2 regions of the Paenibacillus suaedae genome follow, and region 1 is predicted to be linked to the other one. Evidence: a T-box and tRNA genes for the amino acid it is inferred to sense, from the RefSeq annotation. Region 1 holds a T-box; the other holds one or more tRNA genes.

The links. The T-box of region 1 lies ahead of RQP50_RS26175 (valine--tRNA ligase). A T-box ahead of a tRNA ligase gene usually reads a tRNA of that ligase, here a tRNA-Val.
Region 2: it has a tRNA-Val gene. The T-box ahead of RQP50_RS26175 (valine--tRNA ligase) is inferred to sense a tRNA for this amino acid. The anticodon was not compared.

The regions. Positions count from the first base shown of each region.
Region 1 is NZ_JAVYAA010000008.1:276,849-293,302, forward strand. It holds gene hemB (porphobilinogen synthase) at 1-399, shown strand, start outside; gene RQP50_RS26150 (Crp/Fnr family transcriptional regulator) at 515-1,192, opposite strand; gene hemL (glutamate-1-semialdehyde 2,1-aminomutase) at 1,271-2,575, shown strand; gene RQP50_RS26160 (RluA family pseudouridine synthase) at 2,708-3,595, shown strand; gene RQP50_RS26165 (LysM peptidoglycan-binding domain-containing protein) at 3,739-5,322, shown strand; gene RQP50_RS26170 (hypothetical protein) at 5,422-5,586, opposite strand; T-box leader at 5,751-6,043, shown strand; gene RQP50_RS26175 (valine--tRNA ligase) at 6,234-8,870, shown strand; gene RQP50_RS26180 (bifunctional folylpolyglutamate synthase/dihydrofolate synthase) at 8,964-10,349, shown strand; gene murC (UDP-N-acetylmuramate--L-alanine ligase) at 10,357-11,727, shown strand; gene RQP50_RS26190 (hypothetical protein) at 11,878-12,114, opposite strand; gene RQP50_RS26195 (SPOR domain-containing protein) at 12,292-13,656, shown strand; gene RQP50_RS26200 (Maf family protein) at 13,937-14,545, shown strand; gene radC (RadC family protein) at 14,712-15,398, shown strand; gene RQP50_RS26210 (rod shape-determining protein) at 15,442-16,454, shown strand, end outside.
Region 2 is NZ_JAVYAA010000002.1:866,472-882,925, reverse strand. It holds gene carB (carbamoyl-phosphate synthase large subunit) at 1-1,510, shown strand, start outside; gene pyrF (orotidine-5'-phosphate decarboxylase) at 1,645-2,385, shown strand; gene pyrE (orotate phosphoribosyltransferase) at 2,385-3,023, shown strand; gene RQP50_RS11825 (ABC transporter ATP-binding protein) at 3,256-4,128, shown strand; gene RQP50_RS11820 (efflux RND transporter periplasmic adaptor subunit) at 4,091-5,212, shown strand; gene RQP50_RS11815 (FtsX-like permease family protein) at 5,212-8,067, shown strand; gene RQP50_RS11810 (ABC transporter ATP-binding protein) at 8,071-8,946, shown strand; gene RQP50_RS11805 (ABC transporter substrate-binding protein) at 8,951-10,429, shown strand; tRNA gene RQP50_RS11800 (tRNA-Met) at 10,824-10,900, shown strand; tRNA gene RQP50_RS11795 (tRNA-Ile) at 10,925-11,001, shown strand; gene RQP50_RS11790 (hypothetical protein) at 11,159-12,037, opposite strand; tRNA gene RQP50_RS11785 (tRNA-Leu) at 12,336-12,424, shown strand; gene RQP50_RS11780 (uracil-DNA glycosylase) at 12,587-13,258, shown strand; tRNA gene RQP50_RS11775 (tRNA-Val) at 13,440-13,515, shown strand; gene RQP50_RS11770 (hypothetical protein) at 13,956-14,114, shown strand; gene RQP50_RS11765 (hypothetical protein) at 14,214-14,408, shown strand; gene RQP50_RS11760 (hypothetical protein) at 14,497-14,661, opposite strand; gene RQP50_RS11755 (GNAT family N-acetyltransferase) at 14,806-15,249, shown strand; gene RQP50_RS11750 (DUF3892 domain-containing protein) at 15,354-15,587, shown strand; gene RQP50_RS11745 (MBL fold metallo-hydrolase) at 15,660-16,397, opposite strand.

The sequences.
Region 1 (16,454 bases):
AAGTATGCATCGGCATTCTATGGTCCATTCCGAGATGCGGCTCATTCCGCGCCTCAATTCGGTGATCGCAAGACTTATCAGATGGATCCTGCCAATGTGCGCGAAGCAATTCGTGAAGCAGAAGAGGACGTTCTGGAAGGCGCGGACATGCTTATGGTGAAGCCAGCCATGGCATACATGGATGTTATCCGTGTGATGAAGGATCAATTCGATTTGCCGCTAGTGGCTTACAATGTGAGCGGCGAGTATTCCATGGTGAAGGCAGCGAGCAAGCTTGGATGGGTTGATGAACGTGCTATTGTGAGCGAACTGCTGCTTGGTCTGAAGCGCGCGGGAACAGATATGATTATTACGTATCATGCGAAGGATGCTGCACGTTGGCTGTCTGAGCGAGCGTAACAATTGTTGCAGTGGGGCTTGATTAAAAGAAGCGACTTCTGTATAAATAGCAAACTCCCCGTGGCAAAGGTCGTTGAATGTGCCGACGGGGAGCTTGTCTACCCGATGTATGGAGCTAGCTAACGTAAGGACTCTGGAATAGTCGGGATACGTCCAGCGTGTATTCGGTCGGCTGCAGCGTCAGGATACGCTGATGCTCGAGATCACGAATCACTTGTTCTAATACGTTCCGATGTACGCCAGCAAGACCTGACATGGCATCAGCGTCGAAGGCGGCACGGATGTAGATTTTATCTCCGCGGCGCTCGCCTTGCTGCTGAGCGATGCGAACGATGTTCTTTACGATGCGGCTTGGTGCATCTAAGAACGTTAAGTCATAGACATATCCGTTCGTCGAGCGCAGTCGACCGCATAGTTGAATCATAACCTGCTTCGCAATATCGTAGTGGGCGCGCAGCAGTAAGTGGAAGCTCTCGGATGTGACGGTAAAGAGAACCGTATCCTCTAATGTCTCTGCTGTTGCAGAACGCGGCTTGCCATCAATAAGCGCAAGTTCGCCGAAGTTGTCGCCGCTCTGAAAGACAGAGAGGATCTTCTGCTGGCCTTTCTTGTTGGATGTGTATACTTTGACGGCACCGCGAAATACGATGCAGAATGTGTGCCCTGGATCTCCCTGCTGGAACAAGATCGTATGTGGGGCATACTCCCGGCGGGATGTGATGGACGATACGATTTCCAGCTGTTCATCAGTCAAATCAGAGAACAGTGGGACGCGTTTGAGCAATTCAATCATGACTTTCCCCTCTTTGCCAAGCCGATTTTTTATTAGTGTAACATAGAACAGAGGAATAAATAAGAAGGAGCAACCAACATGTCTGAAAAAAAATCTGGCCGTGTAGACACACGTTCGCAGGCAGCATTTGCAGAAGCAAAGAAATACATACCTGGCGGTGTGAACAGCCCTGTACGCGCATTCAAATCCGTCGGTCTGACACCCGCTTATATTGAACGGGCGGAAGGATCCCGGCTGTATGATATCGATGGCAATGTATTCGTAGATTATGTATGCTCATGGGGACCGCTAATTATGGGTCATGCGCATCCCGAAGTTGTGCGTGCGATCCAAGAGACGGCTGCGAAGGGTACAAGCTTCGGTGCGCCTACGGAGATCGAGACGGCTATGGCGAAACTGGTATGTGAGCGTGTACCTTCCGTAGACATCGTTCGTATGGTGAATTCCGGAACGGAAGCGACGATGAGTGCAATCCGATTGGCGCGCGGTATTACAAAGCGGAGTAAGATTGTGAAATTCGAGGGCTCTTACCATGGTCATGGAGACAGCCTGCTCATCAAGGCTGGTTCGGGTGTAGCGACATTGGGACTACCAGACAGCCCGGGGGTGCCTGAAGGGGTTGCCAGCAATACGATTGCGGTTCCGTATAATGATCTGGAAGCAGTGAAGCTGGCCTTTGATCGCTATGGCGAAGATATTGCCTGTGTCATTGTAGAGCCGGTTGCAGGCAATATGGGGGTTGTACCACCTCAGGAAGGGTTCTTGGAAGGCCTGCGGCATTTGACGGAGCAATATGGAAGTCTGCTTATTTTCGATGAGGTTATGACAGGATTCCGTGTGGGCTACAGCTGTGCGCAAGGGTTGTTTGGCGTCACACCGGACTTGACTTGCTTCGGCAAGGTTATCGGTGGTGGACTGCCAGTAGGTGCATACGGAGGCAAACGCGAGTACATGGAGCAAATTGCACCGAGTGGCCCAATCTATCAAGCAGGTACGCTTAGCGGCAACCCGCTGGCGATGGCTGCCGGTTATACGACATTGTCTTTGCTTACGCCGGAGGTGTATGCGGAACTGGATCGTAAGGGTGCCAAGCTTGAGGCAGGCTTTATCCGCAATGCGCAAGAACTGGGAGTGCCGTGTACAATCAACCGTGTTGGCTCGATGGTATGCCCATTCTTTACGAATGAGCCGGTAACGAATTTTGATACGGCTCGCACGTCCAATCAAGAGCTGTTCCGTACGTACTTTAAGCATCTACTCGATGAAGGGGTTAATGTAGCGCCTTCGCAATTCGAGGGGATGTTTGTGTCGGCGGCTCATACCGATGAGGACATTGAATTTACAATTCAAGCCAACTATGCTGCACTAAAGAAATCAATCTAAGTATATGCAGGCTTGAATATAGGATGGTATGGTCAATCTATACACATAAATAGGACGAATACGAGCCCGGCGATTCCGCGTTAGAAGTGGAGTGCCGGGCTTTGAAATGGATAGGAACGGAGGAGATGCGTCGTGACACGATATTGGAGACGCCAAGGAGAATGGATAGAATTCATGCCCGGCAAAGCTTCGCTTCAAGATGAACAATCTACACTGGCATGGCTGATTAGCGAGCTGCGTTTGCCAAAAAAATTCGTTCATAGAATGAATCATGCGGGAGATATTCGCACTGCAGGAGATAGGCTGCGTGTGAAATGGTTTGTTGCTGAATCGGATGCTTATGAGCCCGCTGACGCACCTGCCGAGGTGTTATATGAAGATGATGCTTGTCTGGTTGTATATAAGCCTGCAGGTATGGCGGTTCATCCAACGACACCCGAGCAGGATAAGAGGCGGGACAGTCTTGCCCATGCAGTGGCATGCCACTATCTATGGACGGGGCAGGCTTCCAAGGTGCTGCATATACATCGCTTAGATGTTGATACAACCGGGCCGGTGCTGTATGCGAAGCAGCCGTGTACACAAGTGATTCTGGATGAGATGATGCGCGAGAAGAAAATTGAGCGCATCTATCATGCGATTGTTCAGGGAACGCTGACGCCGGCTTCTGGAACGGTAGATGCGCCAATAGGGAAGGATCGTCATCATCGCGGCAAATATCGGGTAAGCGATAGCGGAGCTCCTGCGATTACCCACTATGAAACACTGCAGCCCGGCTCAGAGCTGTCCCTCGTGCGCCTAACGCTGGAGACGGGTCGGACACATCAAATTCGGGTGCATATGAGTGCAAAGGGGCATCCGCTTGCGGGAGATACGCAATATGGGGGCGATGGCAAGCTCATTAGCAGACAAGCGCTTCATGGGGAGAGTTTGCGCTTCATCCATCCGCTGTCAGGAGAACAGATTGTTGTAGACGCCCCGTGGCCTGAGGACATGTTGCGCTTGCGGCAAAAAATATAGTCATGCTCCTCTCTTTCCTCCCATATAGATGAAGTAGTGATACGAGTCTGACTTTGCGACTGTAGCTTAACATCGTTGCCATATCGCATGTACGCTGGTCACAAGGGAAGATGGCATATGAACTGCGGGAGGAGGAGCGGTCTGTGAACGAAGAATCATATGGATTGCGCTTTGATATTTATGAACGTGTGCACTTGTCCGACGAAGTGGTCGGCATTGATCAATTGGAAGAAGTGGAGTTGACACCGCACATTCAGGTCATTCCTGCTGGTGACCAGGTGACAGTGCGTGGCAGCTTGCTGCTGGCTGGGGCATATGTAGGTGCTGATGAACTGCGTAGCAGTCATTCGCTTGAGCATTGGATCCCTGTTGAAATCACACTCCCCTTAAATCGGGTGCGCAGCTTGGATGATATTTCGGTCGATATTGAGCACTTCGATGTAGACCTTTTATCAACACGTACATTAAATATTACAGGAATTTTATCGCTGCGCGGCATCTCAATGGAAAGCATAGAGCCAGCGGCTTGGGAGCCGGAGCAATTTACAGTTGTACATCAAACGGAGCTCGAGCACGATGGGGAAGAGCCAGCGTGGCTGCGTGACTACGGTACATATACACCGGCGTTCACGAAATCAGCAGAGCATGTGACTGAAGAAGTTGCAATTGAATCGGAAGTTGCAACTGAATCGGAAGTTGCGACTGAATCGAAAGTAGAAACAGAAGCTGATTATAGAGATTTCAGTCCTGTTAGGGCTTCAGAGGAACAGGAGCAAGAAGAACAAACAGAAGAACAGGCAGAGGAACAGGCAGAGGAACAGATGGAGGATCAGGCAGAAGAAGAGTTGGAAGAGAACTTCGATCGAGCTGCTGAAGACGTGGAGATTCGCGAAGTCGAAGGGGAAAGGATGCTGCCTGCACAAACCGATCATGATGCATTTGATGGAGATACTCCCCAATCTGAACGTATTCCGCTCACATGGAGTGGTTCTCAGTGGGCCAGAGAGACGCGAGATGAGGAAGAGCGGTTAGAGGTTCAGAGTGCCGAGGGGCAAGGCGAAGCAGGGCGAGCGCCGGGCAGAGCAAGTGCTGCTACGGATAGCGCAGAACACGAGCCAGCAGCGAAAATGACTCAGTTGGAGTCTCATTCACCAACCCTCTCGAATGAAGCAAATACGAATGAGCCTGTTGCGAGAAAGGAAAGTGTGCAATCCATCGAAGTAGATGCAGCTGTTCAATCAGAGGGTGAAGGTGAATCGCTCGCCTCGAATCAGGAAGTGGAGCGGGACGATATTGAAGCAGCTGCTCCATTGAATGAGCCGGAGGATGTTCCAGCAGCTGCCAAGCAGGAGATGAAGGTTGCAATCGGCAAGTCGAAAGCGAGCGAGCCGGAAGCAGCGGAACCAGTTGGATTCAGTTCGTTGCTGCAGAAGAAGCGGGAGTCTCAAGAACTGGAACGTATCCAGAAGGAAGAAGAGGCAGCGCAGCTAGCAGCAATGAATGAGGAGACAACTGGTGAGGAAGTAAAGTGGCAGTCGCTATTCCTGCAGCGTATTGATGATGAGCGGGCTTTCAAGAAGGTGCGCTTGTGTATTGTGCAGCGTTCTGAAACACTCGATACAATTGCTGACCGCTATTGCATGAATTCGAGAGAAATTGCGCTCTACAACCGCTTAGCGGAATCGGATATATCCGAAGGGCAAGTTCTGTATATTCCCACCTCGTAACGATATCTCCACTTCCTAATAGATAGGCAAGAAACCCGTATGGCTCAATGAGCGACGGGTTTCTTTGTGTCTGCATGCAGTTGTACAAGAGTACAAGCTTCAATATACATCCCACAAAAATCCAATGAAGATGAGGAATAATACAAATAGCAAAAATACGTCAAATGCTGTTGGCAGAAGCAACGTGCGAACAAATTGCAAGCAAATGATGGGGAAAAGAACCCCTTTAATGGAACCTCGAACACGACACCACCACCGTTCCATGTAAAACACCTCCTATAGTACATGTTATGAAAAATGAAAAACAGGATATGACTAATAGGGAAAGCATTTGTTAGTATCCTTTTGTGCTTCGTCTATTGACTCGCTCGGTATGCGAAGGTACAATATATCGTAAATGTTATTGTTTATTTTTATAAAGATCTGATTGAAAGACTATGAACAGGATTAGTAAGCGATTGGCCCCTTACAGAGAGCAGAGCGACACGGTGCAACGCCTGCAGGATTGTCCCGCGCTGAAGTCACCTGGGAGTTGCCCTTTTGAACGTGTCACGGTAATGTATGAACACGATGTTCATCATGTTCCGGATACGCTAGAATAGGCCGGCCGCAGCCGTTATTTGCAACTGAAGTGCCGCTCACACGATCTGTAAGATGTAAGGATCTGTACTGGGAGCGGAATAAAGGTGGTACCACGGAAGCTAAACCTTTCGTCCTTTGCGGCGTAAGGTTTTTTTATTTGCCTACGTAAGCGAATTGTCCTTGCAAATACCGAGCTATGCGCTTAGAGAAGCATGCATGGATCGAGCAGTATGATTTGCTTCGATTATATAGGCTGAACATTGTCGATTAGATACTCATGATTATGTAACGGAGGGATTTGCTTGGCAGAGAATCAAGAGCAACTGTCTATGCCTACGACGTATGATCCGAAGGCAGCGGAGCAGAAATGGTATGATTTCTGGATGAAAGGCGAGTATTTTAAAGCAGGTGAACGCAAGGATGCTGAACCATTCACAATCGTAATCCCGCCTCCGAACGTTACGGGTATGCTGCATATTGGTCATGCACTTGACTTTACATTGCAGGATATTTTGATTCGTTTCAAGCGGATGCAAGGATATGATGCTTTGTGGCTTCCAGGTTCTGACCATGCAGGTATTGCAACGCAGACGAAGGTAGAGCAGAAGCTGCGCGAAGAAGGAATCACACGCTATGATCTTGGGCGTGAAGCATTCTTGGAGCGTGTATGGGATTGGAAAGAGTTGTATGCGAATACGATTCGTGAGCAATGGGCGAAGATGGGACTGTCATTGGACTTCTCCCGTGAGCGCTTTACGCTGGACGAGGGTCTGTCTCGTGCGGTTCGCCAAGTATTCGTGAAGCTCTATGAGAAAGGTCTCATCTACCGCGGTAAGTATATTATCAACTGGGATCCGGCAGCACGTACGGCATTGTCTGATATCGAAGTTGAATATAAGGAAGTGCAGGGGCATCTCTATCACCTGCAATATCCTCTGAAGGATGGCAGCGGCACAATCACTGTGGCGACAACACGTCCAGAGACGATGCTTGGCGATACAGCAGTAGCTGTACACCCTAAGGATGAGCGCTATAAGCATATGATTGGCAAAATGCTGGTACTGCCGATTGTTGGCAGAGAGATTCCGGTCATTGCTGATGATTATGTAGATAAAGACTTCGGAAGTGGTGCGGTTAAGATTACGCCAGCCCATGATCCGAATGACTTCGAAATGGGACTCCGCCATCAACTGCCGCAAATTACGGTAATGGATGAGTCCGGTAAAATGAACGAGCTGGCTGGTCAATATCAAGGGCTTGATCGTGCAGATTGCCGCAAGCAGATCGTGAAGGATTTGCAAGAACAAGGCGTGCTGATCAAGATTGAAGATCATGTGCATCAAGTTGGTCACAGCGAGCGCAGCGGCGCAGTTGTAGAGCCGTATTTGTCTACGCAATGGTTCGTGAAGATGAAGCCGCTCGCGGAGCGTGCAATCGAAGCACAGAAGTCTGGCAAAGGTGTTAATTTTGTGCCTGATCGCTTCGAGAAGACATATTTGCATTGGATTGAGAATGTACGCGACTGGTGTATTTCCCGCCAGCTATGGTGGGGACATCGCATCCCTGCATGGTACTGTGAGGATTGCGGACACATTCATGTTGCAGAAGAAGACGCGGCTGCATGTACGTCATGCGGAAGCAACCACTTGAAGCAGGATGAAGATGTACTCGATACATGGTTCAGCTCTGCATTGTGGCCGTTCTCCACACTTGGATGGCCAGAACAGACAGAAGATCTGAAGCGCTACTATCCAACGAATGTGCTCGTTACAGGCTATGACATCATTTACTTCTGGGTATCCCGCATGATCTTTACGGCGTTGGAATTTACAGACGAAATTCCGTTCAAGGATGTGCTGATGCACGGCTTGGTGCGTGATGCTGATGGTAAGAAAATGTCCAAATCGCTTGGGAATGGTGTCGATCCGCTTGAAGTTATCGAGAAGTACGGTGCTGATGCAATGCGCTTCATGATTTCGACGAGCAGTACACCAGGCCAAGACTTGCGCTTCCGCTGGGAACGTGTAGAACAGGCTCGCAATTTTGCCAATAAGATTTGGAATGCATCCCGTTTCGCTCTGATGAACTTGGAAGGGTTCACTTATGCGGATATCGACATCACAGGCGAATTGGGCACAGCTGACCGCTGGATTCTCCACCGTATGAACGAGACTGCCCGCGAAATTACTCGCTTGATGGATGCCTATGAGTTCGGCGAAACAGGCCGTGTACTCAATAACTTCATCTGGGACGATCTGTGCGATTGGTATATTGAATTTGCGAAGCTTAGCTTGTATGGCTCGAATGAGCAAGCGAAGAAGAAGACGCAATCCGTTCTGGCTTACGTGCTTGACCGTACAATGCGCATGATCCATCCGTTCATGCCGTACATCTCAGAGGAAATTTGGCAGCATCTGCCGCACTCCGGCGAGACGGTAACACTTGCGGAATGGCCAGTATACCGTGCTGAATTCGAAGCGCCTGAGGCGGTTCGCGAGATGACACTTCTTATGGATATGATTCGCGCAGTACGCAATATTCGTGCTGAAGTGAACGTTCCGATGAGCAAGAAGGTAGAATTGATTGTGAAGCCGACTGATCGTATGGTAGAAGCGAACATTACGAACAACCTTGAGTTCGTGGAACGCTTCTGCGGTACTTCGAAGCTGGAGGTAAGCATAGAAGCTGCTGCTCCGAACAAAGCGATGACCGCTATTGTGACAGGAGCCGAGTTGTACTTGCCGCTCGCTGGCCTTCTTGACATTGATCAGGAGATTGCACGTCTTCAAAAAGAAGTCGAGCACCTGAACAAAGAAGTGGAGCGTGTCGATAAGAAGCTTGCTAATCAAGGTTTCATCGCGAAGGCGCCTGCTTCGGTCATTGATGAAGAGCGTGCCAAGCAGCGTGATTACAGTGAGAAGAGAGACAAAGTACTGGCGCGTATTACCGAATTGAAAGAAGCGTAATCAACCTGTGCGATATGTACGACCGATCCGGACGTGAGCGCTGTCTCATGCCGGTTCGGTCGTTTAATGACATCTGATAAAGGATGAGGAACTATGCCTACGACAAGCGAGACGGAAGCAACCGATTTTCCTTTTGTTCGGGTAGAAGACGCAATTGATTGGATTAATTCTTTAATTCCTTTTGGAATCCGTCCTGGATTGGATCGGATCGAACTGTTGATGGAGCGGTTAGGTTCTCCGCACCGTCGCTTGAAGTTCATTCATGTTGCGGGCACAAATGGTAAAGGCTCGACCTGTGCGATGTTAACAAGTGTCTTGCTTGCTAACGGATATGATGTCGGCACATTTACTTCTCCTTATATTGAGAAGTATACGAATCGTTTAAAGTACAACAACGAGGACATTCCTGAAGATACGCTGCTTCAACTTGTGAACAAGCTGAAGCCGTTGGTGGATGAAATCGCACAAACGCCGCTCGGTTCGCCGACGACGTTTGAAGTATCAACTGCGCTCGCCATTATGTACTATGCGACAGTGACGTTCCCGGATGTCGTCGTATGGGAAACAGGACTTGGCGGACGGCTTGATGTAACGAACATCGTGACGCCGATCGTATCGATTATTACGAATATCGGCCATGATCACATGGACATACTTGGGGATACGATTGAGAAGATTGCTGCCGAGAAAGCAGGAATTATTAAACCAGGGGTGCCAGCGGTGACGACGGTGGAGCAGCCAGAAGCGCTTGAAGTGATTAAGCAGGCTGCTGAGAAAAACCAATCTACGCTGTATGTCATGAACGAACAGTTCCGGGTGGAACTGCTCCATGCGATTGAAAATGAACAGAACTTCACATTCTTCGGCCCATTCCGTTCGATGGAAGGAATGTCGCTCACGATGAACGGAGCACATCAGTTGAAGAATGCGGCCGCCTCATTAATGGCGCTTGAAGTGCTGCGACAATATATGGCTTTCATGCTAGAGGATGCTACCACGCAAGAAGGACTGAAGCGTGCAGCATGGCCAGGGCGCTTAGAGATGGTATGCGAGAAGCCTCGCATGCTGCTCGATGGAGCGCATAATCCGGAGGGGGCAGCGACGCTTGCACAAGCGCTGCGCGATACGTACCGGTATGAACGGCTTCATATTATGATGGGTATGCTGTCGACAAAGCATCATCCCGATGTTCTACGACATATACTACCTTTAGCAGATACCGTTATTTTTACAGAACCAGATTTCCGCAAGAAGATGGATGCGGAGAGCTTGAAACATATTGCCGAGCAAGTGATGGAGGGCGAGGGCGATATACAATGTCCAACCATTCTTGTAGAGCCGGATTGGCATAAGGCTTTGGAACAGCTACAAGCGATGACAGAGCCAGGAGATTTAGCAGTAGTTACGGGGACATTATATCTGATTGCAGACGTGCGTTCTTTCGTTCTGCATCGGACCGAATCTGAAAAGGGTTGGTGAGTTCGTTTTGAATACGACGGAACATATTCATTTTATCGGCATCGGGGGCTATGGGATGAGCGCCATCGCTCGTGTCATGCTGGAAATGGGGTACACCGTCACGGGGTCCGATGTGGCCGAACAGGATTTGACGGAAAAGTTACGCAAAAAGGGAGCGACTGTACATATCGGGCATGACCCTGCCTATGTTCAGAACGCAGACACAGTAGTATACTCTACGGCTTGTCCGAAAGATAATGTAGAGCGAGTTGCAGCTGAACAGCAAGGGATTCCAGTCATTCACCGCTCACAGATGCTGGCGCGCTTGCTGAATGCGAAGAAAGGCATCGCTGTAGCTGGTGCTCACGGGAAGACGACGACATCTTCCATGATTGCTTTTGTCATGGAACGCTGTGGCGTAGATCCGACTTATATTATTGGTGGCGAAGTGACGAACCTAGGAACGAACGCCCAAGCAGGAAATAGTGAATATGTAGTAGCTGAGGCGGATGAGAGTGATGGCTCCTTCTTGAATTATCACCCTCATATAGCGGTTGTACTTAACATAGAGGCAGATCATTTGGAGAATTATGGCGGGGATTTCGAGCGATTGAAGGAAGCTTATGTACAGTTCCTATCACAAGTAAATCCGGAAGGATGCTCTGTAGTGTGTGCGGATGATCCGATTGTTGGTTCTATGCTTCCAAACTTGGGCGCAGGTGTTGTGACATACGGCATTGAGCAAGCGGCTGATTATACAGCTACAGAGATTATCGCGGAAGATCGCGGCATGACCTTTACGATGAATCATCAAGGCAAGGCGCTTGGCACAGTACAATTGTCTATTCCAGGTACGCATAATGTGTTGAATGCAATGGCGACCATTATTGTTGCTATGCGTGCAGGCATTCCGTTTGAACAGGCATCTACTGCCATCGTGGACTTTATTGGCGCTAAGCGCCGTTTCCAAGTAATTGGGGAAGAGCAGGGCGTACTTGTTGTAGATGACTATGCTCACCATCCGACGGAGATTGAGGCAACACTTACTGCTGCCAAAGCAACAAACCGTCGTATTGTTGCCGTATTTCAGCCGCAGCGTTATTCGCGGACTTATTTCCTGTTCGATCAGTTCAGCCGCGCATTTGAGGGTGCAGATGAACTGATTCTGACAGATATCTACTCTCCAGCTGGGGAGAAGCCGATTGAAGGGGTACACTCTTCGAAACTGGTTGACCGGATTCGCGAAAACAGCAACAGCAACGCACAGTACATTGCGGATAAGAATGATGCATTAGAGCATCTGAAATCAATTGTGAAGTCCGGAGATTTGGTAATCACAATGGGTGCAGGTGATATTTGGAAGACAGCGCGTGACTTAACTGAGGCATTGAAATCGTAGTATCTCTGGCAGTAAGTCAGCGATGTTCCAACAGTGGGATGTAAGTCTGTAAACAACTAGAATAGCAAGAAAAGATCGAGCTGGGGGTCAGGATTTTGGCCCTTCGTTCGATCTTTTTTTCTGTTGACTTATTGTCTTTGTCTGAGTGGATTACACAAGTCTAATAGCAACTACAGCTGCAAATAGAATACGACGGATAAAGAAAAAGCCCCGGCGCTGTACACGTAATCGGAAGGAGATAAGCCCCGAGGATAAGATTCTGCCAACCAGTACTTCTCCAGTAAACAGAACGACAATCACGCGACGGCCGATATTTCGTCTAACGAATCGACGTACCTCAGCTGGGGTCAAACGCAAGTTGCTTTTCTTGCTTTTCTTGCTGTTCATTCTATTCCCTCCTTTGCTGCGGGATTGTATATCATATGCTAGCGTTGCAAGATTTGATAGGACGCATATAGGAGGACGGACGCACTTTCTAGCCAATAATTTGTAAGGTAGGTTCTATTGGATTCGAATCTAGCATAAATCTACTAGTAACCAATAGGACAAGGTAGGTGTTCGGATATGACCAACATGCGAACGAAGATGACGTTTCGATTCGATGATTCCCAGCCTGTGAAGGATAAACATGAGATTCAGGGCATAGAGGCGAGCAAGAAGAAAGAGCGGCTTACAGATTGGGAGGAGATGTCTGATGGTACGATTGTGAATGGGGCTTCAGTTGAGCGGGCGAGCGTATCGGAACTTGAAGAGTATAGTGAATCAACTCTTATAGAGAATCGGCATCATATAGAAAAGGTCGATATAGATGATCCGAACAATGACCGGGAACAAGAAAAGGTTGAGAGCGAAGATGAACGAGTGGAGCGCTGGATTCGGGAGTCGGATCGTCAGCCTGAATGTGACATTCCGAAGAACGGTTATGCGATCCCAACCTCTATTGAAGATCCTGCCTCTAGTTCACTTAGTGATCAAGGCGAGTTGTTATGGCATGGTATTCATACACGTTCTCGCAAGCCCCCGGTGTGGAGAGTCGTTGCTTCCGTTGCGGGCGCGCTCGCAACGGGTGCCTTGTTCGGATTTCTCGCTCTGTCTCTATTCAAGGGCGAAGTATCGATGCCTAATCCAAGTGATGCAATTCCAGTATTCGCGAATGATAAGCAAGGAAAAGGTGGAGAGCCAGCATCTAAGGACACGGCATTGAACGAACAGGGAACGGTGAAGGCAGGGGATTCAGGAAGCAAGTCCTCATCTACTAGCAATGGAGGGAATTCGGCTGCAGCCGCAGCAGGTCTGTATGTGACGGATGTGAATATTCCAGAGAAAGTGTTTTACATGCTGCAATATGGTGTGTTCGCTCAGGAAGAAGGGGCTCAGAAGGCAGCGGCGGAGCTGAGAGAACTCGGGCTGGCTGCGATGGAGGAGAAGTCAGAGCAGCATCGCGTGTATGCCGCGATAGCACCTTCGAAGGAGGATGCGATGGGGTTGAGCGCGTTGCTGAAGAACAAGCAGGTGGACTTGTATGTGAGAACCTTGAACCGTCCGGCGATTACAAAGTTGGCATTCCAAGGTGACTCAGCCTCCGTGGAGCAATTTTTAGGCCAAAGTGACGTGGTGAATGAATGGTTAATGTCTCAATCGATTGCGTATTTAGAAAAAACCAATACCGAAGCATTCACTCAAGAGATCACGGAACAGCTTCGGAAGGAGCATCAGAAGTGGACACAGCAAATGAGCACCGTGCAAAAAGGGATTCCCGACCAGTCCAAGAAAGCTTGGACGGAGCTGGTTCAGAGCATGAACACAGCAATCAGTGCAGTGAATGAGTATAATAAGCAGCCTTCGTCCTCGCATTTATGGAGTATCCAGCAGGCGGTTATGCATTATCGGAATGCAGAGGCGGTTTGGTTGGGTACGATGAAGGTGTAGCTGAGAGCGGAATAGATCACATGCCAATTATATTGTTGGGAACAGAGTCTTTTGATAGGAGCGTAGCTCTTTGAAGGGGCTCTGTTTTGTATATAAGAACTTGCATTCGCATTGTTGTGAGGGGAAGGATAGAAAACTGCATGAATTTGGGATTGTTGCATAGATTACCATAAATTGTTCATCTAAATCTTGCAAAGATCATCATTTGAATGTTTGTTTCGACAGCCAGTTACGCGTATAATAGAACAGTGTCAAAAAATGGCGAGGAGCGACTACGAAAATGAGTATATCCAAATTTGAGCGACCAACGATCGTAATGGCTTCCTCCTCACCACGGAGACAAGAGCTTGTCCGTTCACTCGGTCTTCCTTATGTCGTACATCCTAGCAATGCAGACGAGACAGTGGATCCCAATCTGGATCCTGACTGTATTGTTGAGACGCTGGCACTGCGCAAGGCACAGGCTGTAGCAGATGTCCGCAAGGCGGCTGGTGAGCACGGTATTGTCATCGGTTCAGACACCATTGTCGTCTTGGATGGCGAAGTGCTGGGCAAGCCAGTGAATGAAGAGGATGCGGTTCGTATGTTGACTAGGCTGCAGGGAAGATCGCACAAGGTGTATACCGGCGTGGCGATGATTGATTCAGCGGACGAACATACAGAAGTTGCGCATGGTGTAACCACAGTCCATATGAAGCCATGGACAGATGAACAGATACATCGCTATGTTGCAACTGGTGAACCAATGGACAAGGCAGGGGCCTATGGGATTCAAGGAATTGGCTCAACACTTGTCACGCAAATTGAAGGCTGTTATTTCAACGTAGTTGGATTGCCGTTGTCGCTTGTTAGCGATATGCTGGCTTCGTATGGCATTATCATCCCGTAATGGGCGCTGCCAGTATGGAGCAGCAAGGTGGAGCAGTAATTGTAAATGAGATAAGATGAATATGAAATGTTGAATGCAAGACGGTCCTAGGAACAGCGGATGCCGACCAATGGTGCTTCGTCGGTGCATGATGGCGACCGGACAATCGACTACAGGGGGTTGTAAGATGGGACATAGTCCACTTCTACGCGATCTTCCCCATGAAGAACGTCCGAGAGAACGCATGATGCAATATGGGGCAGAGTCATTAAGTCATGCTGAATTACTTGCAATATTACTGCGTACAGGCACGAAAAATGAATCGGCCATTACATTAGCGCAGCGAATATTGAATCACGTAGGACAGCTTCGGCATTTGCACGATATGTCTGTGACAGAGTTGACAGCGATTCGTGGTATTGGCGACGCTAAGGCACTGCAGCTAAAAGCAGGATTAGAGCTTGGACGCCGTATGTCGCGTTCTCGTCTTGAGGATGCACTGCAGGTACGACGGCCGCAAGATGCAGCCGATCTGCTTATGGAGTCGATGCGATACTATGACAAGGAACATTTTATTTGTTTGTTTCTGAATACGAAGAATCGAATTATGGCACAGGAGACGGTTACGATCGGAATCCTGGATGCATCTTTGGTACATCCCCGCGAAGTTTTCAAGGCTGCCCTGAAGTGTGGTGCAGCTTCCATCATTTGTGCTCACAATCACCCAAGCGGAGATCCAACACCGAGTCCAGAGGATGTAGCGCTTACTAGGCGGCTCATGGAAGCTGGAGAAATTGTTGGTATCGAACTGCTGGATCACTTGGTTATTGGCGATAACCAATATGTGAGTTTGAAGGAACGCGGGCTCATGTAATATAATGATTGAGATTGAAGGTTATAAAAAGGAGATTAACATCATGTTGGGTGGCTTTACGAAAGATTTAGGTATTGACTTGGGAACTGCTAATACATTGGTCTATGTACGCGGTAAAGGTGTCGTCGTGCGCGAACCGTCTGTGGTAGCAATCCGCACAGATTCGAAGACGATTGAAGCGGTAGGAGAATCAGCGAAAAATATGATTGGACGTACGCCGGGGAATATCCGTGCAATCCGTCCAATGAAGGACGGCGTCATCGCTGACTTCGACACAACTGCTACTATGATAAAATATTTTATTCGGCAAGCTCAGAAGCAGCGTTCGCTGTTTCCGCGTCATCCGAACGTAATGGTATGTGTGCCTTCTGGTATTACTGCTGTTGAACAGCGTGCAGTTGAAGATGCTACGAAGCAAGCAGGTGCTAGAGAAGCTTATACGATTGAAGAGCCGTTCGCGGCAGCAATTGGTGCTGACTTGCCTGTATGGGAACCAACAGGAAGTATGGTCGTTGATATTGGTGGCGGTACAACTGAAGTAGCGGTGATCTCCCTTGGAGGTATCGTGACATGCCGTTCCGTTCGCGTTGCAGGCGACGAAATGGACGAAGCAATTATTCAATTCATTAAGCGCCAATACAACTTGATGATTGGTGAGCGTACAGCTGAACAGCTGAAGATGGATATCGGCTCGGCTATGGGGCTTGATGAAGAAGAGCAGATGGAGATTCGCGGTCGCGACTTGCTGACAGGTCTTCCGAAGCCGCTCACGATCTCCTCGAACGAAATTACAGATGCTTTGGCTGATACAGTGAGCTCTATTGTTGAAGCTGTTAAGGTAACATTGGAGAAATGTCCTCCTGAGCTTGCAGCTGATATTATGGATCGCGGTATTGTATTGACAGGTGGCGGCGCTTTGCTTCGTAATTTGGATAAGCTGCTTGCTCGTGAGACTGGCATGCCGGTCATCGTGGCAGAGAATCCGCTTGATTGCGTAGCGATTGGTACTGGACGCGCGCTTGATAATATTCATTTGTTCAAGGGACGCAGCAGCTC
Region 2 (16,454 bases), on a different contig from region 1:
AATTCGCATCGGTCAAGGTATCGAATTCGACTACTCGACTGTACATGCGGTATGGGCGATTCAAGATGCAGGGTATGAAGCAGTAATCATCAACAACAATCCTGAGACCGTATCAACGGACTTCAACACATCAGACCGCTTGTACTTCGAGCCGCTCTTCTTCGAAGACGTAATGAATGTTATTGAGCAGGAGAAGCCGGTAGGGGTTATCGTCCAATTCGGTGGACAAACGGCTATCAACCTTGCAGCACCGCTGGCAGCCGCTGGTGTGCGGATTCTCGGTTCGAGCTTGGAGAGCATCGATGAAGCGGAAGACCGGAAGAAATTCGAAGCTTTGCTGTCGCGCCTTCATATTGCACAGCCGCAAGGCAGCACGGTAACATCTGTTGACGAGGCAGTAGGTACGGCACAATCACTCGGCTACCCGGTACTTGTTCGTCCATCCTACGTTCTGGGCGGACGCGCAATGGAAATCGTGTACTCTGACCAAGAACTGTTGACCTACATGGAGCAAGCAGTGAAAATCAACCCTGAGCATCCGGTTCTCATCGACCGCTACATGCTTGGCAAAGAGGTTGAAGTCGATGCCATCTGTGATGGCGAGACGGTGCTTATCCCTGGTATCATGGAGCATGTTGAGCGCGCAGGGGTACACTCCGGTGACTCGATTGCGGTATATCCACCACAGCACTTGTCCGAAGAGCTGAAGCAGCAAATCGTGGATGTTACGATTCGCATCGCAAAGGAACTGAAGACGGTCGGCTTGATTAACATCCAGTTCGTCATCTACCATGACCAAGTATATGTGATTGAAGTGAATCCACGCTCCTCGCGTACGGTTCCATTCTTAAGTAAAGTGACGAACATTCCAATGGCGAATGTGGCAACGAAGCTTATCTTGGGTACGAAGCTGAGTGACCTTGGCTATCAAGAGGGCTTGTGGCCAGAAGATGACCATGTATCGGTTAAAGTTCCTGTGTTCTCGTTCGCGAAGCTGCGCCGCGTTGAACCGACACTCGGTCCTGAGATGAAATCAACAGGTGAAGTTATGGGACGCGACAAGCAATATGCGAAGGCATTGTACAAAGGCCTTATCGGTTCCGGTATGAAGATTCCTTCAACTGGCGCCATCATCTGTACAGTAGCAGATAAGGATAAGGAAGAAGCAGTTGAATTGATGCGCGGTTTCGTGGGCCTTGGCTACAAGATCATTGCGACTGGTGGAACAGCGGTTGCGCTTGAAAATGCAGGTCTGAGCGTGACAAATGTCAAGAAACTGACAGAAGGCTCGCCTAACATTCTGGATCTCATCCGCGGAGGAGAGGCGCACTTCGTTGTCAACACCTTGACGAAGGGCAAAACGCCAGAACGCGATGGCTTCCGCATTCGCCGCGAAGCAGTAGAGAACGGCGTAGTCTGCATGACATCGCTGGATACTGTACACGCGCTGCTGGGCATGCTGGAGCAAATCAACTTCTCATCCCGCGCAATGCCGGTTGTTCAGAAGTAATCACAGAAGTAATAGACGAGTATCGTCTCACAATAGAAGCAGAATCGAGGAGGCCGCAAGGCCTCCTCGGAGTATGAATAGGCTATGGACGAAGCTTGGGGCAAGGTACGAGAAAAATACGAAGAGGTGTCACGATGAACAAACGATGGAGCGAGGCAGAAGCGGCGGGCAGAATTATGGTCGCACTGGATTATCCGAATGCAGACGCAGCGAGAGAGCTGCTGCAGCAGCTGCAAGGAATCCCTTGTTATATGAAGGTAGGCATGCAGTTGTTCTATGCGGCGGGCCCAGCGTTTGTTCGCGAGCTGAAGGATAAAGGCTACAAAGTTTTTCTTGATGTAAAGATGCATGATATCCCGAACACAGTTAAGGGTGGAGCGAACAGCATCACGAAGCTAGGCGTTGATATGTTCAATGTCCATGCCGGCGGCGGTGCAGCGATGATGGCTTCTGCTATGGAGGGTGTTGAAGCGGCACTGGCTGAAAATGCGGAATTGAAGCGACCCGTCGTGATTGCAGTCACGCAATTAACGAGCACGAATGAAACGGTCATGAATGAGGAACTCGGAATTCCTGGCAAGATAGCTGACACTGTCGTACGTTATGCGAAGCTGACGAAGCTAGCAGGGCTTGACGGAGTTGTGGCATCGCCTCAGGAAGTAACTGCAATTAAGGCTGCTTGCGGAGAAGAATTCCAGACGATTACGCCTGGGATTCGTCCAGCAGGCAGTGCAAAGGGTGACCAATCCCGTGTCATGACTCCAGCACAAGCATTTGAGCAAGGAACAGATTATATTGTGGTCGGCCGCCCGATAACTGCTGCACCGAATCCACGCAACGCGATTCTATCTATTATGAAGGAGCTGTTGAACTAATGACTACAACGAACCTGGAACGCACAATTGCACAGCATCTATTAAATATCCAAGCGGTAGCGCTTCGTCCAAATGAACCATTTACGTGGACGTCAGGCATGAAATCTCCAATCTACTGCGACAATCGCTTGACGATGTCCTACCCAGAGATTCGAGATGCAATTGCAGAAGGATTTGCTTCCTTGGTGAAACAATACGCTCCTGATGCAGAAGTTATCGCAGGCACAGCTACAGCAGGCATTCCGCATGCTGCTTGGGTAGCGGACAAGCTTGGCTTGCCAATGGCTTATATTCGCGACAAGGCAAAAGGCCACGGAAAGCAAAATCAAATTGAGGGAATCATTCGTCCTGGACAGAAGGTTGTTGTCATAGAGGATTTGATTTCTACAGGTGGAAGCTCCTTGAAAGCCGCACTTGCCGTCAAGGAAGCAGGAGCTGAGCCATTGGCAGTACTGGCGATCTTCAGCTACCAATTGGAAAAAGCAACTTCTGCATTCGAGGAAGCAGGGATTCCACTTCGCACGCTGTCGAACTATACAGCACTGACGCAGACGGCACTGGATCATGGTGTTATTCAAGCCGAAGATTTGGATGTGCTCCAAGCATGGCGTCATGATCCAACGACATGGGGCAACTAAGAAGAAAAGAAGGCGAATTTAAATTTGATTTTGAATTCTATTTCTATAGATAACATTTCTTGAAGACCTTTCCTGCATCATGAGGAAGGGTCTCTTTTTTGCTAGAGTCATGAACTGACAAAAGACTACCAAAAAATAATCAGAATATTTGTCATTTTTACAGAAAAACGGTTAAGATCATTGTAACTTTTCACGCAAAACTTTCGTTTATACTTGAGGAGAGTTTGACGTCATGTCCGAGAAAGGGGCAGATATAAGGATGAAATGGCTTCGCAAACGGAAGCAGGCTGACGAGGTCGAGGCTAACGAGGCAACCCCAAATCTCGCAGTGCATAATCAGGACGAGACAGTTGCGAATAATGAGGCGAAATACATAGACGACAAAAAAACATCTTCAGAATGGCCTGAACGTGCGGTTCCTGTCGCTACAGATGAACCTATCCTCGAAGTTCGCGGTGTGGAACGAACCTTCCAAGTGGGCAGTGAGAAGCTTCATGTCCTGAAAGGCATCAATATGCAGGTTAACCCAGGTCAGTTGGTAATGCTGAAAGGTCGTTCCGGTTCAGGGAAAACGACTCTTCTTAACATGCTCGGCGGTCTGGACCTGCCTACAAAAGGCGAGATTTATTTTCGAGGAGAGGAGCTCTCATCTTGGAGCGATAACAAGCGCACCTTTACAAGACGCAATGATATCGGATTCATATTTCAGGCGTTTGCTTTGATGCCGTTGTTATCTGCATATGAGAATGTCGAGCTGTCGCTGCGTATGGCGAACATTCCGCGTCATTTATGGAAGGAACGCGTACAGCATTGTTTGGAATTGGTTGGTCTCGGAAAGCGAATGAAGCACCGTCCGTTCGAAATGTCCGGCGGTGAGCAGCAGCGTGTTGCGATTGCGAAGTCGATCGCGCATAAGCCTCTGTTGCTGCTTGCAGATGAACCTACAGCAGAACTTGATTCACAGATGGGTGCACAGGTCATGGGAGTATTCCGGCAAATTATACGTTCTGAGAAGATCGCAATCTGTATGACAACCCACGATCCTACAATTTTGGAGGTAGCTGATCATGTTTATGAAATGGTCGACGGAAAATTCATCTCATAAGGCAGTAGATAAAAGGAAGAAATGGCGCCGCTCCGCGCTGATATTGATGTGCGGGGTCATGATGCTTACCTCTGCATGTTCCTTGCTTCCAGATGAGGAACAAGAAGAGACGCTGCCGACAATTACGCCGCCAGCAATCTCGAAGAAGCCCGAATATGATGTTATGAAGGGCGAATGGATATCTGATGTGAAGGCAACAGGGAAGGTAATGTCGGAGCAGGAAGAGACGTTCTTCTTCACGCTTGATAATAAACCTGTCAAGGATGTAAAGGTCAAGAACGGCGACAACGTAAAGGCAGGTCAGGTATTGGCAGTACTTGATGTTGAAGAAATGCAAAGGGACCTGCGTTCGAAGCGGAGAGAGCTTCGCAAGTTGGAAGTGAAGATGAAAGAAACGCTCCGCCAGAAGGATGAGATGGATCCAATTCTATTCGAAGATGAGCAAATCGCATACGAAGAGGCTCTCGAAAAGATTGCGGAAGTAGAAAACGATATCGCAAAAGGATTGGTTACTGCTCCATTCGCTGGAACGGTCGTTAACGTCGCTGCGAAGAAAGGGAATATGACGAAGAAGTATGACCCTGTCGCGACAATCGCCAATACATCCCGATTGGTTGTTACGGTGGATGTACCGAAGGATGATTTGAAGAAAATTGCCCCTGGAATGGATGTTGAACTAAGCATTAATTCGACAGGCAAAATTTTAAAAGGAAAGGTTAAGGCGCTTCCTGCTCCTACATCAGACAAGGACAACGGAGGGAACAACAACAACAACAATCCGGGCGGGGGCAATATGCCTGAACAGGATCGGATTGATAAATATGTAACGGTGACATTGAATGATAAGCTGCCTTCTACAGTAACGCGTGGATCCATGCTTGGTGCGACCATTATTACGAAGAAACGGAGCAATGTTGTCTATATCCCGCCATCCGCACTTCGCACGCTTGGTGCTAGAACCTATGTTCAAGTCGTTGATGACAATGGAAAACGTGAGGTTGACGTGGAAATCGGTGAACAGGATGCAACGAGATTGGAAATCAAAAAAGGACTTGAGCCTGGACAGAAAGTAGTGGGTCGCTAATGGGCATTCCTTTGTTGCGGTTTCTATTCCGGAAAATGTGGAATACCCGCTGGCTTACGTTCAGCACACTTCTAGGGCTCATTGTGGCTGTATCCTTTACAGTCAGCATTCCGATGTATGCTGATGGCGCCTTGAAGCGGGTTGTCTCGAAGACATTGGAGGACAATAGTGCAGCGATGCCAGCCGGCTCGTTGTCAATCAAGTACCAGGCGACAGGTGGAACCAAGACGGATCCGAAAGAATTAAAGGAAGTTGATCGTTACATACGTGGGGATGTGAAGGCGCAGGTTGGGTTTCCAGCTCAAATCTTTGTCAATGCGCGTTCGCTCCGAGGAACAGAAGTTTACCCTGTAGATCCGAGCAAGGTTGATGCCAGCCGGGTTCGAACGATGACGCTTGGCTCTTTATCCGATTTGAACGACCGAGTAGAGTGGACACTGGGTAAGGAATATGAAGATGGCGAGCAGAATGGGACATTGCAGGTTGTCATGATGGAGGAAGCCATGTACCGCAATGATCTCCATATTGGTGACGAGCTTGAATACCCAGTAACCGGCACGGATACCGTGCTGAAGGTTAAGTTGGTAGGTACTTTTAAGCCGAAAGAAGATACGAGTGCTTATTGGTTCCAGGGCTTAGAAGGAATGATGAATTCCTTGTACGTCTCACCGGCAACGTTCGATCATTTGATGGAACAGAAAAAGCTGCCGATCTCTGTATCCAGCTGGTATTATGCGTTTGATCTGCGCGAGGTAAAGACAAGTCAGTTGTCCTCACTTAGCTCTATGCTGGAACGCTTGAATATTGATTTGTACCAGAAGCTGAAGGGAACGCAAGTGGAGATCTCCTTCGCGAAGGTATTGAATGAATTCCGCAGTCAGAGCGTACAGTTGCAAATGATGCTGTTCACGCTTGCTGCACCGATGATTGCAATGGTGTTCTATTATATTGCGATGAATGCAAGTCAATCGCTAGAGAAGCAGCAAAGTGATATTGCTGTGCTGCGAAGCCGTGGAGCAAGTACGCGGCAGATTATATGGCTTTATCTATTGGAAGGAATCATTCTCGGCTTGTTGGCTCTGGCATTGGCCCCTATATTCGGCTGGTTTATGGCGAAGTCAATAGGCTCAGCGAACGGCTTCCTGGAGTTCGTAAATCGGAAGTCTATTCCGGTAGGATTTACGACAGATGCTGTTTTGTTTGGCGTGGCTGCAGTTGTCATTGCCTTGTTCGCAAGCATTATACCAGCAGTAGTCTTCGCTCGTTCATCTATCGTGAACTTGAAGCAGAAGATGGCACGATCAGACCGCAAGCCTGTATGGCAGCGCTGGTTCCTTGATGTCCTGCTGCTGGGCTTGGCGGGTTATGGCTATTACCTGCTTAATGAGAGACAGTTGTTGACATTCCAATCAGGAGTGAGCTCTGATCAGCTGCAAGTACAGCCATTTCTATTTTTTGTGCCGGCACTCGCGATTTTTGCGTGCGGACTGTTCTTTTTACGATTGTTCCCGCTTATTCTTAAAATCGTGCAGTGGATTGGCGGAAAGCTGCTGCCAGTTCCGCTATATTTGACGCTTACGCAGTTGTCCCGTTCTGCCAAGACGTATTATCCGCTTATGATTCTGCTTATTCTTACACTTGGTCTTGGCGTATACAATGCGTCGGCAGCTCGCACGATTGACATTAACTCGACAGAACGCACCTTGTACAAATATGGTACGGATGTCATTGTCCAAACGGTATGGGAATCTGAACAAGAGATTATTAGAGATAAGGATAAAGGCAAAGGAAACAATGGAGGCGGCAATCCAGGGCAAGGTGGTGGTGGCAACCAACCGCCGAAGGCGGGCAAGACGATTTATACGGAGCCGCCGTTCGAGCTCTTCAAAAAGATGCCGGGTGTTGAAGGAGCCGCACGAGTGCTGAAGACGAAGGGGAATGTTATCATTTCCGGACGTTCAATCGGTCAAGGTGAGATTATGGGAATCGACAATGTCGACTTCTCGAAGGTTGCCTGGTTCCGTCAGGACTTGTTCCCAAACCATCCGTTCCGCTATTTGGATGCACTAGGGAAGTATACGGAATCCGCTGTGATTATCCCGAGCAATGTCGCGAAGCAGTATCAATTGAAGGAAGGCGACATCATCTCCATCGGATTTGGGGAGCAGTTGGTTGAATTCGTAATTGTTGGGGTACTCCCATATTGGCCGAGTATGTATCCAGACGAGAAACCGTTCTTTATTGCGAACTTAGATTATATTTATGATCAAGTACCAATCACACCGTATGAAGTATGGTTGAAAATGAAGGACAAAGCACCGCTAGGCCCTGTCATTACAGAACTGCAAAAGAAAGGGATAGAAATATTCAGCGTGACGGATGTACGAAGCGAGCTTGCAACACAGAGCAAGCATCCTACCCGGGGCGGCGTATTTGGCATTCTGAGTATGGGCTTCTTAATATCCGTCATTATCTCCTTGATTGGATATTTGTTGTTCTGGTTCTTTAACTTGACAAGACGTGTGCTTCAGTTCGGGATTTTGCGCGCAATGGGGTTGTCGCGCAGACAACTAACCGGTATGCTGCTGCTGGAACAGCTATTTACAGCAGGGCTTTCTATCCTGCTTGGCATTTTGCTTGGGAAGGTGGCGAGCCGCTTGTTCCTGCCATTCCTACAGACGGCAGAAAGCTCCAAGATGCAGGTGCCGCCATTCCGGATTGTATTTGAATCACGAGATACGATCCAACTGTACATCGTCGTTGGCGTGATGATCTTTACTGGGGCGACCTTGTTGTTCATGCATATTCGTCGTCTACGTGTCCATCAAGCCGTGAAGATGGGAGAGGAGCGTTAATCGGTGATACATTGTGAAGGGCTAGTTAAAATTTTCAAAACAGATGATATTGAAGTTGTTGCCTTGCAAGGGCTGAACTTGTCTGTTAAGCAAGGCGAGCTGATGGCGATTATCGGCAACAGCGGCAGCGGGAAATCGACACTTCTGAACATACTCGGCGGGTTGGATCGGCCATCCGCCGGCTCCGTTCAGGTAGGGAAGTGGGATCTGCTTAAAATTTCGGATAAAGAGCTTGTTGAATACAAGCGGGATACTGTCGGATTTATCTGGCAGAACAATGCGCGCAACTTGCTTCCTTATTTGACAGCGTTGGAGAATGTTGAAGTGCCAATGATGCTGGCCGGCAAGATGGATCGCAAATATGCGAAGGAACTGCTTGAATGGGTTGGGCTAAGTCATCGCATGCACAATAAGCTGCAACAGCTATCAGGCGGTGAGCAGCAGCGGGTGGCCATTGCGATTTCACTTGCGAATCGTCCACAAATGCTGCTTGCCGACGAACCTACTGGATCTGTGGATACGCAGACATCAGATATGATCATGAATATTTTCCGCCGTATGAGTAGGGAATTAGGGGTAACAGTGGTCATCGTAACCCATGATTTGTCGCTTGCAGGGAAGGTGGATCGTGTCGTTGCCATACGTGACGGCTTAACTAGCACAGAATTCATCAAGCGTAATCCGAATTTGGATGCTGGTGGAGGTGAGGAAGGATTCGGGCTTCAGGATCATCATGAAGCCTACGTGGTAGTTGATCGAGTCGGTCGATTGCAAGTGCCAAAGGAGTATTTGGAAGCTCTCGATATTCAAGACAAGGCATCTATGGAATTAGACGGAGACAAAATTATTATCCGCACACCTAAGGAATTGGAGGAGTAACCAGATGAAAAAAAACTGGGTACGTAAATTATTGACGATTACACTGGTATTGACGATGATTATCCCAATGCTGGCTGCTTGTACGAACAAAGATGAGGTTGTTCCAGGACAAGAGCGAGTATTGCGTATTGGAATGCAGTATGGAGGATACGACGACACCTATTTCCGTCAGCAATGGACTGATACATTTGAAATTACACATAAAGGAATCCGTATTGAGCTTGTTCCAGCACTTGATGGTGCAGATATGCGTTATGATAATTCCGGAGATCCGAAGAAACAGCCGGATCGCTATGAAGCGATGAAAAAACTGCTGAATTCTGCTAATCCAGTTGACATCATCGTCACGGATTCGTTCCAGTTCCGTAAGCTCGTGGAAGATGGAATGTTGAAGCAGCTTGATCCGCTTGTACAGAAGGACAGTATTGATTTGTCCGACTTTGTCCCAACGGTTATTGATGGGATAAAAGCAATGGGAGACAACAGCTTGTATGGTCTTGCGCCTACATTCTCCTCGAATGCACTGTTCTTCAACAAGAAGCTCTTCAGTGATGCAGGCATTGCACCGCCGACTGATAATATGACATGGGATCAAGTATTTACGCTCGCGGCTAACCTATCGAAAGGTGACGGAGCAGATCGCAAATATGGTTTCAGCTTCAATCGTTATAATGGCTCCGATGTGTTTAGCGATATGATGAACTTATATATTCCGCCATTAAATCTTCGTATGTTCGATGAAAAAGGCGAGAAGATGACGGTAAACACGCCGCAATGGGAAAAAGTATGGACAACGGTAAGTGATCTGGCGATCAAGAAAATCGTCCCACCTGCCAACAGTACTGAAATGCCTGTTCAAACGCCGGAAAATGAAAATCCGTTCGGACATGATAACTTCCTGTCCGGGAAGGTTGCTATGGCGATCGGAGACTATAATTACATTAATACGGAATTGTCAGATGCCATGAAGAATGCTGACAAAATCAAAGGCTTTACGAAGTTTGATTGGGATGTTGTAACCATTCCGTCACATCCAGAATCTCCTGGAGTATCTGGCGGTTCTCAGCTGTATAATATTTTTGCAATCAATCAAAAAGCAGCTAACCCAGACGATGCTTGGGAATTCATGAAGTTTATTAATAGTGAAGATTGGGCTAAGCTTCGTTCCCGCAGCAGTTGGGAAATGGTATCTCGTCAAAAGTACATTAAGCCTAAGGATGGCACTAACATTAACGTAAGTGCGTTCTACAAAACAAAGCCGGTTCCTCCTACAAAGACAGATATGGAGAAGTTCATGATGGACGGAAGCTACTGGCAGATCAATCAGCTTGGTACGGAGTTGATGCAACAAGTGATCGAGAAGAAGAAATCCGTTTCGGATGCCTTGAAGGAATGGGAAACAAAAGGGAACCAAATTTTAATTCAAGCGAAAAAGAATCCGAACGGTAATGATACTCCTCCAGGAAACGTATACAAGGGCTAATCATCGTAATGCAGGAAGAATCGGTGGCTCCAAGTGAGCTTGCCGGTTCTTTTTTGCACGATTGGGGAATAGTAGGGGGAAGGGGAGGATGCTGATGACAAGAAAAGGGTGATAAAGTGCATTGGGTCTATTGGGGCAAGTTGTACGATTCCAGATTTCAAGCTCGTTGTTTGCAGCAGCGGCTTGAGCATGATGCTTGGATTTATGGATATGAGGCAATGAAGGAGATTGAAGTATATCGATCACGTAGAGGAAAATACGGGGTGCGATTTCTTCCTTAGCCCATTATGTACAATAAATTCAAACTATTTTAATTTTTCTCTTGACTGAACATATGCAACTATTGTATAGTAATACTTGTCGCTGCTGAAGAAGTTCAGCTGTTGAATCATATCGCGGGGTGGAGCAGTCTGGTAGCTCGTCGGGCTCATAACCCGAAGGTCGTAGGTTCAAATCCTGCCCCCGCAACCAAACCTCATGAAATTGCAATGGTGAGGGCCCTTAGCTCAGTTGGTTAGAGCGGTCGGCTCATAACCGATTGGTCGGGGGTTCGAGTCCCTCAGGGCCCACCAATTCTAATTTCATAGATACATAGTTTTGTAAAGTGCATCTTTCATCATCAGTTCTAGCAGTTTGCTAGATTTGCATGAGATAGGTGTTTTTTTATTATTTAGGATCTAAGGAAGCCCACTTTGCAACGTTTCGCGGAGGGCTTCCTTTTTTGTGTCGCTATTTTCTTTTTTGCAACGCATCGTAGGCATCGAGGACATTTTGAAGTGCGGTTTTTTCTTTTTTTGTTATCGTACGGTCATCATAATAGGTATCGCCTTCATGGCGAATGATGGTTTTCTTTGATTTAATAATGGCGCGAATCATTGAGATATCTGATTCAGATGGAGAGACGTCGGCCCATTCCCAGATTCGGGTATTATTATCTCGGATGATCTCATCGCTATTTGGGTAGATGGTATAGGTCTTATCATCGACTTTCAGTGTGTATTTCTCGATGAACAGCCAATTTTCAGCTTCGTATTGAATACGCAACCGCAGCCAAGATATATTTGCTTCTTCCCCTATATATAAGAAGAAACTGTTCTCATTCGCATAGTGAGGTGAAGTTTTGTCATAATACCAGGTAATACTTTTGACTTCATCTACACTTTTTCTCATCTTAGATAGTGCTTGCGCCAAGCGCTTTTCTTCCGCCGCTTGTTTACGTTTTTTCTCCAACTGCTCGGCCTCGATCTTCTTACGCTCTTTTTCTTCAATTTGCGAAATCAATGTTTTGGCGATGCCTGCTTCCTTGCTTCCGGGATGTTTCATCATTAAAGCATTTAGTTTGTCCTTTGCGTTGCCTAATGCCCCTTTAGTAAGACTATCCTTCGCTCCGGCAAGCATGCGGTCAGCTCCATTTTTGATATCATCGATTTCTTTCTTTAACTCGTTAATTGTACCTTTCAATTGTGTATTTTCCTGTTGCAGATTTCTTACTTTAGCGGTCAGGTTCTCGTTCGCAGATACCACATCGTCATATGAGGATTGCGAGATGCTAGAACAGCCTGAAAGGAGTAAGAAAGAAACACATAGTAGGGTAGTCATTCGCTTCACTGCCCGGATCCTCCTAGATGGTAGTAGTTCTATTGTACGACAAATGCCAAATATTCCAATGAAAATAATGGTAACAAAGTTGGTGTGGAGATAATTCAATAGGAGGAAAAAGGCCAGATGATGAATGTTCAATTGCGAACATTCACATTGATAAATTTAGTGTTGACATCATATGAAGGCGTATGATATATTATATCTTGTCGGTTGCGATGTACAGTGTTTTGAAGCGAAAGTGGATGAGCAGCCTGTAGTGCGCAATGATGCAGCATATTGAACCACATGACGATGTGGCAAATATGCCGGGGTGGCGGAATTGGCAGACGCACAGGACTTAAAATCCTGCGGTAGGTGACTACCGTACCGGTTCGATCCCGGTCCTCGGCACCACGTATTGATGATGAGAACTCCTTTCCTGTTCAAGCCTTGAACAAGTGAGGAGTTTTTTGCTTTATACTCTTTTTTAATATGAAATGTGAAATGATTTGAGGATTACATAATAATCGTAATAGACTGATAGATACCAACATGGAAGGGGAATGTACAGTGGGAATGCATGTACAGAATGATTGGGCGGAATTGCTTCATGAGGAAGTTAGACAGCCATATTTCAAGCAGCTGTGGGGCTGGCTTCGAGAAGAATACGAGTGTGCAGTCATTTATCCGCCATATGAACTTATATTTTCTGCGTTGAATGCGACGTCCTATGCGGATACGAAGATTGTCATCGTTGGGCAAGATCCTTATCATGGGCCAGGACAAGCTCATGGATTAAGCTTTTCCGTTCAACCGGGTGTTAAGCTGCCGCCTTCACTTCAGAACATGTTCAAAGAGGGCGCAGCAGATGTTGGTCTGAAGATGCCGAACAACGGAAGCTTGCTGCACTGGGCCAAGCAAGGCGTCCTTATGCTTAACACAGTACTGACCGTCGAACAAGGACAAGCAGCATCACATCGGGGGAAGGGCTGGGAGAAGTTCACCGATCGTATCATTCAATTGTTGAATGAAAGAGATCGCCCAATCATATTTGTTCTATGGGGAAGCCATGCACAAGCGAAGGCGAGCATGATTGATTTGTCAAAGCATTATATTGTACAAGCGCCGCATCCAAGTCCATTGTCTGCACATCGTGGGTTCTTTGGGAGCAAGCCGTACTCGAAAATTAATAATAAGCTGCGCGAATGGGGCGAGCAGGAGATCGACTGGCAAGTCCCTAATATCTAAATAAGGAATAGGCGTCATCGTGAACTGCTTTCATGGAATAGTAAGTTGTTGTATGCTTGTAAGAAGGTGTGAGCGATAACTGTGAAAGTGGTTCATGTGGCTGCCGATCATTTTGGAAAAGTTAGCTCTAGTAATTGACATGGTAATATATTGATGTTATATTAAATTTGTTAATAAACATGATCTGTTAGCTCAGCTGGGAGAGCACCATCTTGACAGGGTGGGGGTCAGTGGTTCGAGCCCACTACAGATCACCATACTTTTAACATCAAAAGCCTTGATTCTCAAGGCTTTTTCTATTTCTATTCCTTTGAACAGTGCAAACCTGCAGCAGAATCCTCTTTGCTCAATGAAAGTGATGCGACAGATGATACAAAACCACTATATTTGTCAACATCATGCATTAAGAAAAATAAGATCAATGATATAGTTTAATATAACTCATTCACTGCCTATTTTCATTGATTTCTCTGAGGTGATCAAGTCCGTCATGCCTTGTTTGCAGGGGAAGCGAGTGTGTGTGCCTCCAAATATATATTATTACAAGACCAAGCATCTTTCATTCGTATCTAACGGGTGATGGATGCTTTTTTATTTTGTTCGTAATTGCAAGAACTAAACTTGCAACTGCTTTCATATAGTGAAGGTATAACGAATGTTTCGCTATTGAATGGGGACAAGCGGAGGAGGTTGGGTTATGGGAGCCGAATTGAGTGTATGGATAATCGGTGTGTTCGGGATCGTAGCGGTTGTCTGTTGGTTTTTATCCAAGCTTCTCATCTTTGATAGTACAAAGCATGATGAGCAATTTGTATGGCTTCGCTCAGTTGAAGAGGATACCAGCAAGAAGGAATGAAGTCATGAGCAAGGGCATGAGATGTTTAAGGGATTAACTTTACGGTGAGAATAGGGGCTATATCGTGAAGTTATTAGTGTTGTTAGCGGGGGTAGCAGCATGCGTAGACGATGGAACGTAATAGGCGTGGTAATGTTGGCCGGAATCATCACGGGCGTCCTGCTTGTTGGGCTTAGTATGAACGCTGTCGACGCAAGTCGCTTCTATCCTGGGATTGATCCTGTAGAGAAGAAGATACCGATCTATGAGGATGTGTATGGCAAGCCAATTATTGAGGAAGTGTATGAGCCCTAGAGTATAACCATACAAGTGGCCGACAGCCCTAGAGATCCTAAGGATCTCCAGGGCTGTTTTCTTCATAAATGTCGTTCATTATGCTTCATTAATCTGTGTTGGATGAATGATTGGGCTGCCTAGCTGTGCTGTCTATAGGCTCTTCTGCATCCCATTTACGTGCGTAGGCTTTCTTCGTCACGTAGAGAAGCAGAAGCACCATGCCTACTACCATGACAACAACTGCGATTACTGTAGCCAGTATCGGATCCATCGTGTACCCCCTTGCTAATGTAAGCGTGTCCGTTATTGCAACTATACATGAAATTCATTTTTTTGTATAATATAAATTCGTTTGCAGCAGCTAAGATATTATACATAATCGCTGTTGCAACATTTCATTCGGAGGTGATCGGGAGTGGCTGCTGAAATCATTGAGGTTAAGACACAGGAACAATTGGACGAGTGTATTGCGATACGAAAGGAAGTATTCGTTGCTGAGCAACATGTACCGGAAGAAGAAGAATGTGACGAGTACGATAACTTGGATGCTCCGGCCTTTCACGTCCTGCTGATGTCAGACGGACAGTACGCTGCAACAGGACGAGTGAAGCTGTTGGATGAATTCACTGCTAAGATGCAGCGTATTGCAGTAAGAAAGCCATTCCGCGGGAAAGGGATTGGAAGAGTTTTAATGGTAGGTCTGGAGCAAATCGCCCGGAAACACGGTGTGGAGAAATGCGTGCTGGACGGTCAGTGCCAAGCGGAAGGGTTCTATCATTCTTTAGGGTATGAGACAGTGTCAGAGGAGCCATTCTTGGATGCGGGTATTCCTCATATTCGCATGGAGAAGAAGCTGTAATTCGTTGTACCGATTTTCGGTTCATAAAAGTTGTGGGTTATGGACACTCTACCTAACAAACGCATCTAATGTAGGATGTATATAGTTAGGAGGATGATGTTCGCATGTCACAGCGAGAATCCATTGTAGCTGTTCAGAAGAATGGGGACGGGGATCTAACGGCGTTCCAAACGAATACAGGCCGAATCTTAAATTACGAGCAGGCTCTTCAAGCCGTGCAAAATGGAGAAATTGCGGGTGTGAATGCCTTCAAGGGAAGAGACGGCGGTACTTATCTTCGTGGAGATGCTGATGGTGATCCTAGCAACAATCTGGATAATTTGCCGACTTTCCAATAACGGTATAGAAGACATAACGAAAGAGCACTTGCAGCGGCCAAATTGGGTCGTTGTAAAGTGCTCTTTGGTGTATTATTCGATTGTATAGAGCTGGTGTTGATCGACAAAGGACATGGCGCCAGTATGCCCTTCGTACTGCGGCCGTCCATCTCCATAGTGCATGAGGAAGGTAAGCTTCTGCAGTGTATCTGGAAGCGTCAAGAGCTCTGCCAATGTCGCATGAACCTCTCCATTCCCACCTAATTGACAGTCATGGAAGATGGTGGTTACTCCACGCTGTTCAACTAAGTGGTGAAGCAGTTCCGGCTGGAACTGCATATCAGCGCTGTAGAAAAAATGATTGTTGATAAGAAGAGAGAAGCTGCGCTTGCCTTCAATATGTGGAGTCTCTAATAATTCGACGGTAAGACCCGCTGCAATGTCATATGGCTGCCCTGGCTCTATTGCATGTACATCGAATACATCCTCTAAGCAGCTTATTCCCTCTTGGGTTAGTCCACCCTTTAATGTATGCTCCCATAATACGGATACGAGTGGAGAAGCTATGTACAGTTTTGGCTTACGTCCATATTTGAACTTCATCTGGAAGGCCAATTCTTCTAATCCCCCAACATGATCAGCATGAATATGAGAGATAAGAACACCATCGATGTCAGAGAATGACTTATTCAAATGGTGTAGAGCCATCGGTGCCGTAATTCCACAATCGATGAGCAGTGTGAATCCACCAGAGTAAAGTAATCCGTTGTTATTGAAGTATGATTTGGCAAATGCACTGCCTGTCCCTAACATTTGTATGTGAAGGTTCATCTTCATCCTCCTATTGGCTGACAAGGCTAGAATTACGCCTATACTGTACCATGTCTG